DNA from 4 places in the Eionea flava genome. Region 1 is predicted to be linked to each of the others. Evidence: predicted binding sites of a transcription regulator. Region 1 holds the regulator's gene; each other region holds the start of a gene.
What was found. Region 1 encodes sigma-54, which starts transcription at its own class of promoters, with help from an activator protein. Its sites were predicted from a motif close to TGGCACANNNNTTGCNNT; they were not measured.
Positions count from the first base shown of each region.

Region 2: ACZ5O6_RS11210 (glycosyltransferase family 39 protein) is a predicted target of sigma-54. The motif match lies at 1,901-1,918, and genes of this name have one in related genera.
Region 3: ACZ5O6_RS06495 (flagellar hook-length control protein FliK) is a predicted target of sigma-54. The motif match lies at 1,393-1,410, and genes of this name have one in related genera.
Region 4: flgB (flagellar basal body rod protein FlgB) is a predicted target of sigma-54. The motif match lies at 1,661-1,678, and genes of this name have one in related genera.

Region 1 covers NZ_AP036018.1:2,154,082-2,157,272, reverse strand. The annotation lists gene rapZ (RNase adapter RapZ) at 1-303, opposite strand, end outside; gene ACZ5O6_RS09450 (PTS sugar transporter subunit IIA) at 433-876, opposite strand; gene ACZ5O6_RS09445 (RNA polymerase factor sigma-54) at 913-2,487, opposite strand; gene lptB (LPS export ABC transporter ATP-binding protein) at 2,811-3,191, opposite strand, start outside.
Region 2 covers NZ_AP036018.1:2,590,418-2,593,608, reverse strand. The annotation lists gene ACZ5O6_RS11215 (UbiA family prenyltransferase) at 1-602, opposite strand, end outside; gene ACZ5O6_RS11210 (glycosyltransferase family 39 protein) at 583-1,836, opposite strand; gene typA (translational GTPase TypA) at 2,140-3,191, shown strand, end outside.
Region 3 covers NZ_AP036018.1:1,476,772-1,479,962, forward strand. The annotation lists gene ACZ5O6_RS06495 (flagellar hook-length control protein FliK) at 17-1,243, opposite strand; gene ACZ5O6_RS06500 (flagellar export protein FliJ) at 1,470-1,904, opposite strand; gene fliI (flagellar protein export ATPase FliI) at 1,919-3,191, opposite strand, start outside.
Region 4 covers NZ_AP036018.1:1,428,919-1,432,109, forward strand. The annotation lists gene ACZ5O6_RS06255 (flagellar hook assembly protein FlgD) at 1-689, opposite strand, end outside; gene flgC (flagellar basal body rod protein FlgC) at 754-1,176, opposite strand; gene flgB (flagellar basal body rod protein FlgB) at 1,220-1,621, opposite strand; gene ACZ5O6_RS06270 (CheR family methyltransferase) at 1,870-2,730, opposite strand; gene ACZ5O6_RS06275 (chemotaxis protein CheV) at 2,797-3,191, opposite strand, start outside.

The sequences.
Region 1 (3,191 bases):
TGTTTCACTAAAGCGTTGAATTAATACATCTTCAGTAGCATCGAAAAATAAAATTTGGTGTTGTAAATTGTGATGAGAAATTTGAGCGAGTATCTCAGGCAGTTGTTCTAGCGAGTTATTATGGTTGCGCGCATCAATGCTAATGGCATACCGAACATCAGAAAGAGAGGCGCTATGCTTAGCTAATGTCGTAATTAGCGAGGTGGGTAGATTATCAATACAAATAAAGCCGATATCTTCCAAAACATGAAGTGCAGTACTTTTCCCCGATCCAGAGCTACCACTTATGATAATCAGTTGCATAATTGCCTCATGTTGCAATGTGATGGCATTGCTTGGTTTATCGCGCGATTCTCATTATTTCGTTAAACGCCGATGGTTTTGAATCTGATATAGGTGTCGCGTTTGCTGTTTTTCTCGGTTAAAAGTCAATCAAATAAATACTTTTATTAAGGTATCGATGTCTTGTGCTTGCCTGACTTTTTGTAAAATAGCATCATTTGAAAACACCTCCGCAATGCTTGCGAGTGTTTTAAGGTGATCGTCATTGGCATCTTCGGGAACAATTAGGACAAAAATAACATCCACTTTTTCGTTATCAATGGCGTCAAAGTCAATTCCTTGTTTTAGTGTAACTAGCATTGCAGTGATTTTTTTACATTCGCTAATACGACAATGAGGAATCGCTATGCCATTGCCTATTCCTGTTGAGCCGAGTTTTTCACGAGCGATTAAAGCGCTGAATGTATCGGTAGCACTGAGATCTTGATTCACTTGGCTAAGGTGTTCGGCAATATTTTCTAGTAGTCTTTTTTTGCTGCTACTGTCTTGTTGGCAGAGCACATTAGTCGATGATAGAAGTGATGGTATATCCATTTTTCGGTTTAATCTCTATGGTTGTATTAAGTGCCTTTACATGAGCTGCTTGCGTTCATTGGATGGCGGAATTGACATTGACTCTCTGTATTTTGCAATAGTTCGGCGGGCAACTTTGATGCCTTGCTCTGCCAATAAATTAGTGATTTTGTTGTCACTTAGCGGTTTGGCGGTATTCTCTGCTGCAATGAGTTTTTTGATAATAGCGCGGATTGCCGTAGAAGAGCATTCTCCCCCGCTGTCGGTTGTTACGTGACTTGAGAAAAAATATTTCAGTTCAAATATCCCTTTCGGGGTATGCATATATTTATTCGTAGTGACTCGAGAGATGGTTGATTCATGCATTTCTACAATGTCAGCAATGTCGTGTAGCACGAGAGGCTTCATAGCTTCTTCGCCAAAATCCAAAAAGCCTCTTTGTTTTTCGACAATAGCGGTGGCGACTTTTAATAGTGTCTCGTTACGACTTTGTAGGCTTTTCAAAAACCACTTGGCTTCTTGTAGGTTATCTTTTAAAAATGTGTTGTCGCTACTGGAATCGGCTCGCTTGACCAAGTTGGCGTACTGATCGTTAATACGAATTTTAGGGGCAATATCAGGGTTGAGCTCTACGAGCCAATGTCCTTCGTGCTTGCTAACAAAAACATCTGGCACCACGTATTCAGTATCACTACTACCAATATCTTCGCCGGGGTGAGGGTTAATGCTTTGAATTAAGCTAATGGCTAACTTCAGCTCATCTTCTTTTATTCGTAGCTTGCGCATAATAGTTTTGTAGTCGCGCGTACCCAGTAACGGCAGATAATCGGTTGCGATGCGCTTAGCAGCTTCTAGCCCAGGTATCGTTTGATTTGAATCGTGATGCAGAAGTAACTGATTAAGCTGTATAACAATACACTCGCTTAAATTTTGGCTCGCGACACCCGGGGGGTCGAATTGTTGTAAGCGATGCAGTACGGCGTACACTTCATCTTCTTCAACGTCGTCCAATGCTCGCTGCAGCCCCTCAATAATATCGTCCATATTGGATGACAGCATGCCAGAGGGTTGAATATCATCAATAATCGTAAGAGCGATTGAGTAGTCTTTGTCAGAAAAGGGGGTAAGGTTTAGTTGCCACATTAAATGGTCTTGAAGGCTCTCCGACCCGCTACGCTGCGCTTCGAACATTGAGTCTTCATTGGGAGTCGATGCGGCTGACGAACCACTTGGCTGGTATACATCATCCCAACTAGTATCCACAGGTAAGTCGTCTGGGATATTATCTTGCGACCATTCGGTTTCTGGTGATGATGCATCATTTTTATCGTCACGGTCTACGCGAGTATCGTGCTCAGATACGTCGCTGCCGATCGATTGATCCGTTGTTTTATCTGCTCCATCGTCTGTTTTGGCGGGGGTTTCTGATTGCGAGTTGACACTGGTTTCTGTTGCTGAGCTGGCATCGTTTTTGAAGCTCTCTTCCACTTCTAGCATGGGGTTGCTGTCGAGAGCTTCTTGAATTTCATTCTGTAAATCGAGAGTAGAAAGCTGCAACAGGCGAATGGCCTGCTGTAGCTGAGGGGTCATCGTGAGGCTTTGCCCCATTTTTAGCTGTAGTGATTGCTTCATTTCGCCAACGTATCTCGTTACTGTCTGAGTGAGGCCTAAAACACCTATTGAAATCTTTGCGTGAAATGAGGGCAAAATAGCTTTCGTGCAAAGGTCTCAATTGAACGTAAAGGAGCGGTATCTATCTGCACCTGTATAAGTTAATTGGCGAGCGTAAATAGGGTATCTATATCTATGGTGCTATGCCAATGAAATATTTATTAACTGTTATGATTCTAGTCAGTCAGTGGGTGATAAGCAAGACTTATGCCTTTTATAGTTTAGGCAAAGCAGTCCCGCTTCACTGGTTGCTTTTTGTTCAGGCTTGGGTGGTGAAACGCTGTTTAAAGTGAAAAATTATCACCAAGGTATACGGCTTTAACTTGCTCGTTTTGTAGCACTTCATCGGGTGAGCCTTGAGCAATAATGTGGCCTTCGCTGACTATATAGGCTTTTTCGCAGATAGTGAGTGTTTCGCGTACATTGTGGTCGGTAATTAGCACGCCGATGCCGCGTTGTTGTAAGTGAGTAATAATTTGTTTTATATCGTTCACCGAGATGGGGTCGACACCAGCGAATGGCTCGTCTAAAAGAATAAACGTAGGCTCTGTTGCAAGTGCTCGGGCAATTTCGACACGTCGTCTTTCTCCGCCAGATAGCGCCATGCCAAGGGAGTTTTTAATATGCGTAATGTGAAATTCTTGCAGTAAGGTTTCTAGCTTTTC
Region 2 (3,191 bases), 440 kb from region 1:
CACTGATGAATGCGGATCTGTTTTAAAAATGAGCGAAGAGATAGGTTGCTGTGGTTAATAATCGAATGTTCGATGGCACACTCTTTAGCGGCTTGTTGGTGTAATTTTTCTTTTCGATTAATAACGATGGCACTGCTTGAATGGCGCCATACGATAAGATCCTTGGCTTCATTACCGACGTAGCTGAATCCTTTTTCTCCGTATTTATCGATTAAAAATGTCGCCTTTTTTTCACCGGTTAAATTAATATTCGCTGTTGTTCCAAAGCATGCGGTAAAAAAATCAAAGCGTTCGGCTACCTGTGTAGCTAAGGCATGCCACGAGCCGGTACAAAGTACGATTTCTCTACCTTGGCTATATTGTGCTTCTAGGTAGGTGATGAGTTCATGATTCCAAGGTAGGTGCTCGGTATCTAACTGAACATGGTTATGTAAACACTCTTTGAGATAGGCTTTTCCTTTTGATAGCCAAAAGGGTAGGCAAAGGATTAGCCATGGCTTCGTGAACAGTAATTGAATAATGCTTTCATGGAGTAAGTCGGTGCTAATTAAACTGCCGTCAAGGTCAACGGCGAGCACGCAGTTATTCACTGGTTGAGTCATTAGCTACTCCCTTGGCCCATTTGGAATTGATGTAGTGGCCAGCATAAACGGCAAATGCCGTTACCATCGGAATAATGGGAATATGATACCTGTCTTGAGAAACAATAATGGCATGAATGCCTGCAGAGCTTGCCCATAACAAAATGAAAGGGTGGAACGCGGTATGCCAAAAGCCTTGTTGGATAATCATGATGATGATACCCGCAAGTGCTGCCAACAAAATTATGCTCCAATACGATTGAGCCACCAATTTTAAAGGCATGAGCGCCCAATCACCTAAGGCTTGCTGAATACCTTTTTCATTCCAGCCTACGCCAATGGTTTCACGTAAATGAAATTGAAAAAACTTTTTGATAGTGCGAGTGATAAAGGTTACGGGTTCTGCTTTGATATGATCGATAGCTTCTTGCTTGAGTGTCTGGTTGCGTGTGTATTCATCCACATCGGCAAAGCGTTCAGGTACTGGGGCATAACTACCGTCGGTGCCAGGATGATTGCCCATCCATAGTGTGACCCCGCCATTCGTCGACATCGGCACAAAAGCATTATAAAGCTCGTAATTTCTATGAGCCCACGGTGATACAAGTAGAGCCAGCATAATCAGTGATAACAGTGAACGAGGCAGCCAAATGCGAATGGATGTGCCTTGTATGCATAGGTAGAACGCTGCAATAAATAGCGTCACGATAGCAAGAGGGCGTATGTAGTAAGCGATCGCAAATAATATGCCTGATGATAAGCCTAGTTTTATGATGTTGGGTGATGGCGTTGTTAGCAGGTAAAACGCACCCATTAATACTGCCATGTAAGGTAACTCACTTGCCAGCACGGTGGTATAGAAGATGAGCGTTGGCCATAACGCGATTAACAGTGCGCTGACTAATCCGATACTGGGGTGTGAGAAAAAGCGATCGCAAAGAGCGCGTGTCAGTACAATAATAGCTAATGTGCAACCAATGTTGACGATGATTATGGGTAAATAATTATGTCCAAACAACATATATAGCAAGCTATAAATAGCGGAGGTGCCTACTGGCCAAAAGGCGGTAGGGCGCTCAGGTGTCCATCCGTAAGTACCGTGCTGCCAAATGTTAAGTGCAAACGTATCGTAGGCTGCGCTGTCTGACATGGGAATAACAGGAACTAATAATGCCCATGCAATACGTAGACCCACCGCCAAGACACAGATATGGGTGATAGACAGTTGCTGAAAGATGGAGTGATGGTTTGTCATATTCTAGATGTCGGTGGGTTGCTAGCGCGTGTGGCATTATTTATTGCTTTTCGAAAGACTAATCAAATTATGGTGTGTGCCATAGGCTTAGTCAAATCAATGCATGATTAATCAATGGTTTGTCTTACCGTGGCTTGCCGCTATAACAGAGCGTTTTATCAGATTTGCGCTAAATTTAGGCCGATACTGGCGTGCTCAACTAATCACCGGTATACTCCGCGCCTTTATTTGTCATTTCAAAGACTACCTAACATGGCATAGAGATCATCTAACGCCTATATAACCCTACCTGAGAATTATCCAGTGATTGAAAAACTCCGTAATATCGCCATTATCGCGCACGTCGATCATGGTAAAACCACCCTTGTTGATAAATTGTTAAGCCAGTCGGGCACGCTTGAGCGCAAAGACCAAGATTCCGAACGCGTAATGGACTCGAACGACCAAGAAAAAGAGCGCGGCATTACTATTCTGGCAAAAAATACAGCGATTGAATGGAATGACTATCACATTAACATCGTGGATACCCCTGGACACGCCGACTTCGGTGGTGAGGTAGAGCGTGTGCTATCGATGGTTGATTCTGTGTTGTTGCTGGTTGATGCTGTTGATGGCCCAATGCCTCAAACGCGTTTCGTGACCTCGAAAGCCTTCGAACAAGGTTTAAAGCCTATTGTTGTGATTAACAAAGTTGACCGCCCGGGTGCACGTCCTGATTGGGTGGTTGATCAAGTATTCGATTTGTTTGATCGTCTAGGTGCAACCGATGAGCAACTCGACTTCCCTATTATTTATGCATCAGCATTAAATGGCATCGCGGGCTTAGATGCCGATGAGTTAGCCGATGATATGACGCCGCTCTTTCAAATGATCACTGAAAAAGTGCCAACGCCAGATGTTGACCCTGAGGGTGAGTTCCAAATGCAAATTTCTGCACTCGATTACGACAGCTATGTTGGCGTTATCGGTGTCGGTCGCATTACTCGCGGTAAATTAAAAGCCAATCAGCAAGTGATTATTAAGCAAGCGAGTGGTGATGAGCGTAAAGGCAAAGTGCTTAACGTGAAGGGTTACTTAGGTCTTGACCGTGTCGATGTTGAACAAGCCAAAGCTGGTGATATTGTTTGTATTAACGGTATTGACGGCCTAAGTATTTCAGATACCTTGTGTGATCCTGATCGCGTTGAAGCATTGCCGGCGCTATCGGTTGATGAGCCAACAGTAAGTATGACTTTTAGTGTGAACGATTCACCTTTTGCCGGTTTAGAAGGCAAGTACGTGACGTCACGCAATATTAAAGAGCGTCTAGATCAAGAGTTAATTCACAATGTTGCCTTACGCGTTGAGCAGGGTGA
Region 3 (3,191 bases), 680 kb from region 1:
CGTAGCCGAAAAAATTCTATATATAAGCATCAACAAGACTATAGGATTGTTGGCGAGACTGAATAGGCGTTATTGTAGCCTGCAACTCTTCGTCTGAAGAATTTTGTTGTCCATAACCTGAGCTACCTTCGTTTTCAGTTTCTTTATCTTGTTGCTGAGATTGATCTGACACATCAACATCCGCTAAATTAAGCCCTTCTTCAGCAAACATCTCTCTTAATCGCGTCGACTGTTGATCGAGAGCCTCACGCACACTGGCATGCTGTACCGTAAAGCTAACTTGAGCCTGATCTTGATTAACGCCTACTTTGACTTGCAATGAGCCTAATTCAGGTGGATCAAGCTGAATAGTTGCCTCCTTAATACCCTTTGAAGACATCCACATGACTTTATCCGTTACCGCTTGCCCCCACTGACCTGCCGATTGAAAGGATGTGTTAAGAGAGATGGGGTTGGTAGGTAATAAGTCCGCAGATAATTTACTCGCTAAAGGTGATAAAACTGGGGTTGTTGATGGTAATGGTTTTTCTATATCCTTAGTCATTTGTATAAGGTCAAAATCTTTGAGACCTTCCTTATCTAAAAGGCTTATTGGTACGCCATTGTTCTTTTCGCTCATTATTTTATTCAGTATTGCGGTATTACCTAGCAATGATTCAGTTTGAGTTTGTAAGCCACTGGTTGATGATGGCTGAAGTGGTAAATGCGTATTTTTGATATTGGCATTCGCTGTAGAAACCATCGCACTTAGCGGGCTAATAGGTAGGCCAGTTATCGTATCTGCTGGCAATTCTAATTCTGACAAAGTGACATGTTCACTCTGTAACACGGAAGGTAAAGGTAGAACCTCGACAGGAACACTTAATGTTGCTTCATCTACAACCCGTGGGGAAACACTAAGCAATGGACTATTAAGTGCTGATGAGTCTGTTACCAATAATGCCGATGATTGAGTGACTTGGTCTGGCGTTTCTTGCATACCTCCAGATTCGCTGGGTGAAGAATCAGCCGATGTAATCGCTTGCCCATCTTTTAGGTCTACTGCTTTATCACTGTCTATCCTTTTATTTCCTTCGATAGGCTTATCGCCTTTCATTTCTTTGTTCGCCTCCTTCATATCCTCTCTAAAACGACTATTACTCTTTGTACTCTCAAGATGACTGTCCCCAGAGACTTTATCTGCAGGCTTTGGCACAGCGGGCAATAGACCGCCCATAGTAGAAGGCAAACTTGTCTGATTCATACATTACATCCTATTTTATATCATTCGCTACCGATAGCGGCATGTTATGACCGCACGATCACCGTTTACTTAATTAAACTAGACACCTATTCGGCAATGGTTTGCCTAATATCAGTGTAAAAATTTTTCACAGGGGTTTTAATCATTAGCGAGCAAATTAAATGCCAATAAAAAGAGTGTTTATAAGATGGCGACTAAAAGAAGGGAATTAAAGGTGGATGATTCCTTAAGTCGTCATTGAACGAATATGTTGTCTAGCCGATAGTTCGTCGATTAATTTTTGTAATTTTTTTTCATCGACTGCAGCTGAATTTTGATGTTTTTTCTCAATCATATCCTGCAAAACAGATATTTTATGCTGCTGCTCAACTAATTCTTGGCGCAACTCAGCAAGACGCGCTTCGGCAAATTGAACTTTTTCTTGCTGCTGAACAATAGCCGTCTGTAGTTGCGCACAGAAACTGCGGTAGCGGATAGATTCAATAGCACTGCAGTGCTTTTGTAGCCTTATTTTTTCTTGATATTCACCTAAGTAGTTCGTTAAATTTTGGGTTTGCTGTATTTCTTGCTCTACAAACAAACTGGCTGCCCTCACCTTTTTCGCAACCGAATCCTGACGTTGAGTGGCTTGTTGCAACACTAAGTCTAATGAAGCGGTCATCGATTGAGCCACAATTAGGTATTAACCTTAGCAGCGGCGGAAGATGTATTGGTGAATGGCTTATTGGTCTGGGCCTGCGCACTATCCATGAGCGCTTGTAATTCGACTATACTCGCATCACGAGAAACAGCATCGTCTATTCCCTGCTGAATAAACGTTTGTAGTCGAGGGAAGTACTCAATCGCCGTATCAATATCTTTGTCAGCCCCTTTAACGTAAGCACCAATATTAATTAAGTCCCGATTTTTGTAATACGTCGCCAATAACTGTTTGAAGCGCTGTAAGCGCTTGATATGTTCGGGTTCAGCAACCGTTGTTGTTACTCGACTAATAGACATTTCAACATCAATCGCGGGATAAACGCCACTTTCGGCCAGTTGTCGAGACAGTACGACATGGCCATCTAAAATAGCACGAGCAGAGTCTGCTATCGGATCTTGCAGGTCATCCCCTTCTGTTAACACAGTATAAAATGCAGTAATTGAACCACTGCCCTCTTTCCCGTTCCCTGCACGTTCAACCAATTGTGGGAGCTTGGCAAACACCGAGGGTGGATAACCTTTGGTCGCGGGTGGTTCGCCAATAGCCAGTGCGATTTCTCTCTGTGCTTGAGCATAACGAGTGAGTGAGTCCATCAACAATAGGACTTGTTTACCTTGATCCCGATAATATTCGGCTATTTGACTCGTAAGCTGAGAAGCGCGTAGCCGCATTAACGGGCTTTCGTCCGCAGGCGAAGCAACAACAACAGAGCGCGCCAAGCCCTCTTTACCCAAGCTATGCTCAATAAATTCTTTGACCTCACGACCACGTTCACCAATAAGCCCGACAACCACGACATCAGCAGTAGTGAAACGTGTCATCATGCCAAGCAAAACACTTTTACCAACCCCACTGCCCGCAAACAAACCCAAGCGCTGCCCTTTGCCTACTGGGATTAAGGCATTGATTGCACGAATGCCGACATCTAGCGAGTCTTTAATTGGGGCACGCTCTAAAGGATTAATACGCGCTGACTCTGCAGAGCGCATAGAAATATCGCTTTGTGTACTCTCTAAGCAACCTAAGCCATCAATGGGCTGCCCGAGACCATCGATGACACGTCCGAGTAGCTTTTCATTAATGGCTAATTGGCTGGCCTGAGACTGAGGAATAACCCGAGCACCTGAGCGCACGCCCATTATTGATTTAACCGGCATGAGAAACAGCTTGTCACCACTAAAGCCGACCACTTCTGCATCGAGAGATTCACCGTCATCATTTATCACCGAGCAAGGACAACCGATA
Region 4 (3,191 bases), 730 kb from region 1:
ACAGCACCCATACCTGAAAGATTGAGTATTAACTGCCCATTTTCATCAGAGGTCACACTGTTAACATTTGCTGTCAGCGCTGTACTTAATTGCTCTGTTTCACCATTTTGCGTAGCGACTACCTCGAAACGATAATCTCCAGAAATTATCGGATTATCTGACTCCCAACTTGATAACTCACCATTAATTTCGATACGTTTACCGTCCCAACGAAAGACCACATCGCCAGCAGCTTGTGCTCCCATTGGTATTTGTTCTGCAAGTGAGCCCTGAGCATTATAAATATTCATTGTCATATTCGTTGTTGCTGCTGGTAATTCAATATTACCGCCAATAAAGCTACCTTCGACAAGTTCAGCCTCGCTTGAAGGAACAGAGACATAACGCCCAACTAAAGAAGAGGCTTGCAATGCCTGATTTGAAATAAAGCTACTACTAAAACTATCAAAATTAGAATTTAATCTTTCTAAACCTTCAACTGAACTAAATTGCGCTAATTGAGCAATAAACTCAGAGTTTTCTTGTGGACTTAAAGGGTCCTGATTTTCCATCTGGGTAATCATTAGCTCTAAAAATGCCGTTTGCCCTAGCTCGTTACCTGCCGCCTCATTTTCTGCCGCCTCTTCTTCTCTTTGAGTTTGTATACTCAGTGAGTTTAGAAAGCTATTTTCTGAAATAGAATTAATCATAGGAACACCAATATGTTACATATTTCTAATCTAAAAGTTTTTTAGTTCTAATACTTAATAAAAATTATTGGCCTAACGACAATGTGCGTTGCATCATCTGCTTTGCAGAATTCATAACCTCTACGTTAATTTGAAAAGAGCGAGAAGCCGATATCATATTAGTCATTTCTTCAACGACATTAACATTCGGGTAAAAAACATAACCTTCATCATTTGATAACGGGTGATTAGGCTCATAGCGAGGCTGTAGAGGCGCATCACTTTCAACAACACCTAGCACACTAACGCCAACGCCTTTGTTTCCATGTTTATCAAGATTCATCGTATCTTGCAGAGCGGCAAAAATAGGATGCCTACCTCGATAGGTTTCGTTAATACTTGACGCAGCAGAATCTGCATTAGCAATATTACTTGCTGTTGTATTAAGGCGTAAACTTTGGGCGTTCATACCTGACCCAGCAATCGAAAAAACATTATCTAATGACATAATTAACCTCAAATTAATTGCTAGTTTAGTGAACAAATAAATACTATTCACCTTTAATTGCTGATGTAAGCTTTTTAAATTTTCCATTTAAAAAATTAAAACTTGCCTCAAAAGCCAAAGTATTTTTCATATACTCTGCATTTTCTATTTGCTCTTCTACTGTGTTTCCATCAATAGATGGCTGCTGAGGTGTTCTATATAACATATCGTATTCAGAATTTTGCATAGAAGTAGAAAAATGCATACCATGTGTTTTTTTCATAGAAGATCCTGAAGCATTCATTTGCACTTGACCACCTAGTACCGCTTTAAAATCGATGTCTTTTGCTTTATACCCTGGTGTATCAGCATTCGCTAAGTTATCTGCTAATAACGCTGCACGATCTGAACGAAGACGCAAAGCCTGCTCATGAACACCTAACGCATTATTAAAGTTAATTGCCATAATTGTGCCTACTCAACATTTCTCATTACTAAGTATTAATTAGCAAGCAATATGCCAAAAAAATAAGCTGTTGTTTTTAATGGATTTAATAATATAATTTTTAAAATTAAAAGATGGACGGCAAGAAATTTCCGCTAAGATTTTAAAATCTTATAATTATATTTTTTGATATAGCGAAAATGATGAGTTAAAGAAGAGAGTAAATAGTAACGATTAAAAACTAATCATCACATTAAAAAATAAAGACACTATTTTGCTTGATAAATAATACCCGGCTTGCAGTGAACCATAGAAAACAAGTCTTTTGCGCCCGCCAAACTTTCTGAAGAGCCTAGACACAAATAACCGTCGGGCTTGAGGCATTTATGCATTCTTTTTAAAATGTCACTTTTGGTTTCTCGAGTAAAATAAATCAGCACATTTCGGCAAAATATAATATCGAACTGCCCTAAACTATTAAAAGAATCCAATAAGTTAATTGCTCTAAACTGAATATAACGCTTTAGCTCAGTATTGACCTGCCATTCTTGGTAATGGCCATTAGTTTCTGAGAAGAATTTACTCAGTCGTTGCTGAGATAAGCCTCGATCTACTGACAGTTTATCAAACACGCCTTGCCGGGCTTTTTGCAAAATTGCATTGGATAAATCAGTTGCTAATATCTCGATACGCTTATTAAATACATTTTTTTCTTTAAACTCCTCAGATAGCATAGCCAAAGAATAAGGTTCTTGTCCTGACGAACAAGCAGCGGACCAAATTTTAATGGAAGACTCTCTATTATCTGGCGAAGCCCATTGCGGTAGTAAAGAGTTTGTGAAATATAGAAAGGGGTAATCGTCTCGAAACCAAAAGGTTTCATTGGTTGTCATTGCATCAATAATTTCTTGATGCAACCTTTTGTCATTTTTTTTAAGAGCACCTGTCAGCTCAGACAGATCTGCCATTTGATGAGAAACCATGATATTTCGAATACGGGCAGAAACTAAATAAGATTTCCCGGGAGTCAGGGTAATACCGCTTGCCTCTTGTAAATAATCACAAAATGCCTTGAAGTCGAGACAATCCTCAGAAAAATTAAGCGATGCATTAGGTAGCGGTTCTGTCACAGAGTTCTCGATATTTAATGAATAAAAATCCACTACCGTAATAGCAGAGTATTAATAGGACTTATATTATTCTTCAATAAGTTTTTCACCTGTCATATCAAAGATGCGATCATTTAAACGTTGCGCTAACAAATCGGGATTAAATTTAGATAAAAAGTCGTCAGCCCCTACTTTTTTAACCATCGCTTCATTAAAGACACCGCTCAAAGAGGTATGCAAAATAATATGTAAGTCTTTGAGTTTAGGGTTATCACGCACGGCAGCCGTAAAGGTGTACCCGTCCATTTCTGGCATTTCTATATCGGATATGACCAAAACGAGCTCTTCGTTAGGGTCTTTACCCTCCGCAACCAAACCTTCAAGGTAATCTAGCGCTTCACGCCCATCTTTTTTAAGCGTTGTTTGTATGCCCATCTGCTCAACCACACGCTGTATTTGCTTACGAGCAATTGATGAATCAT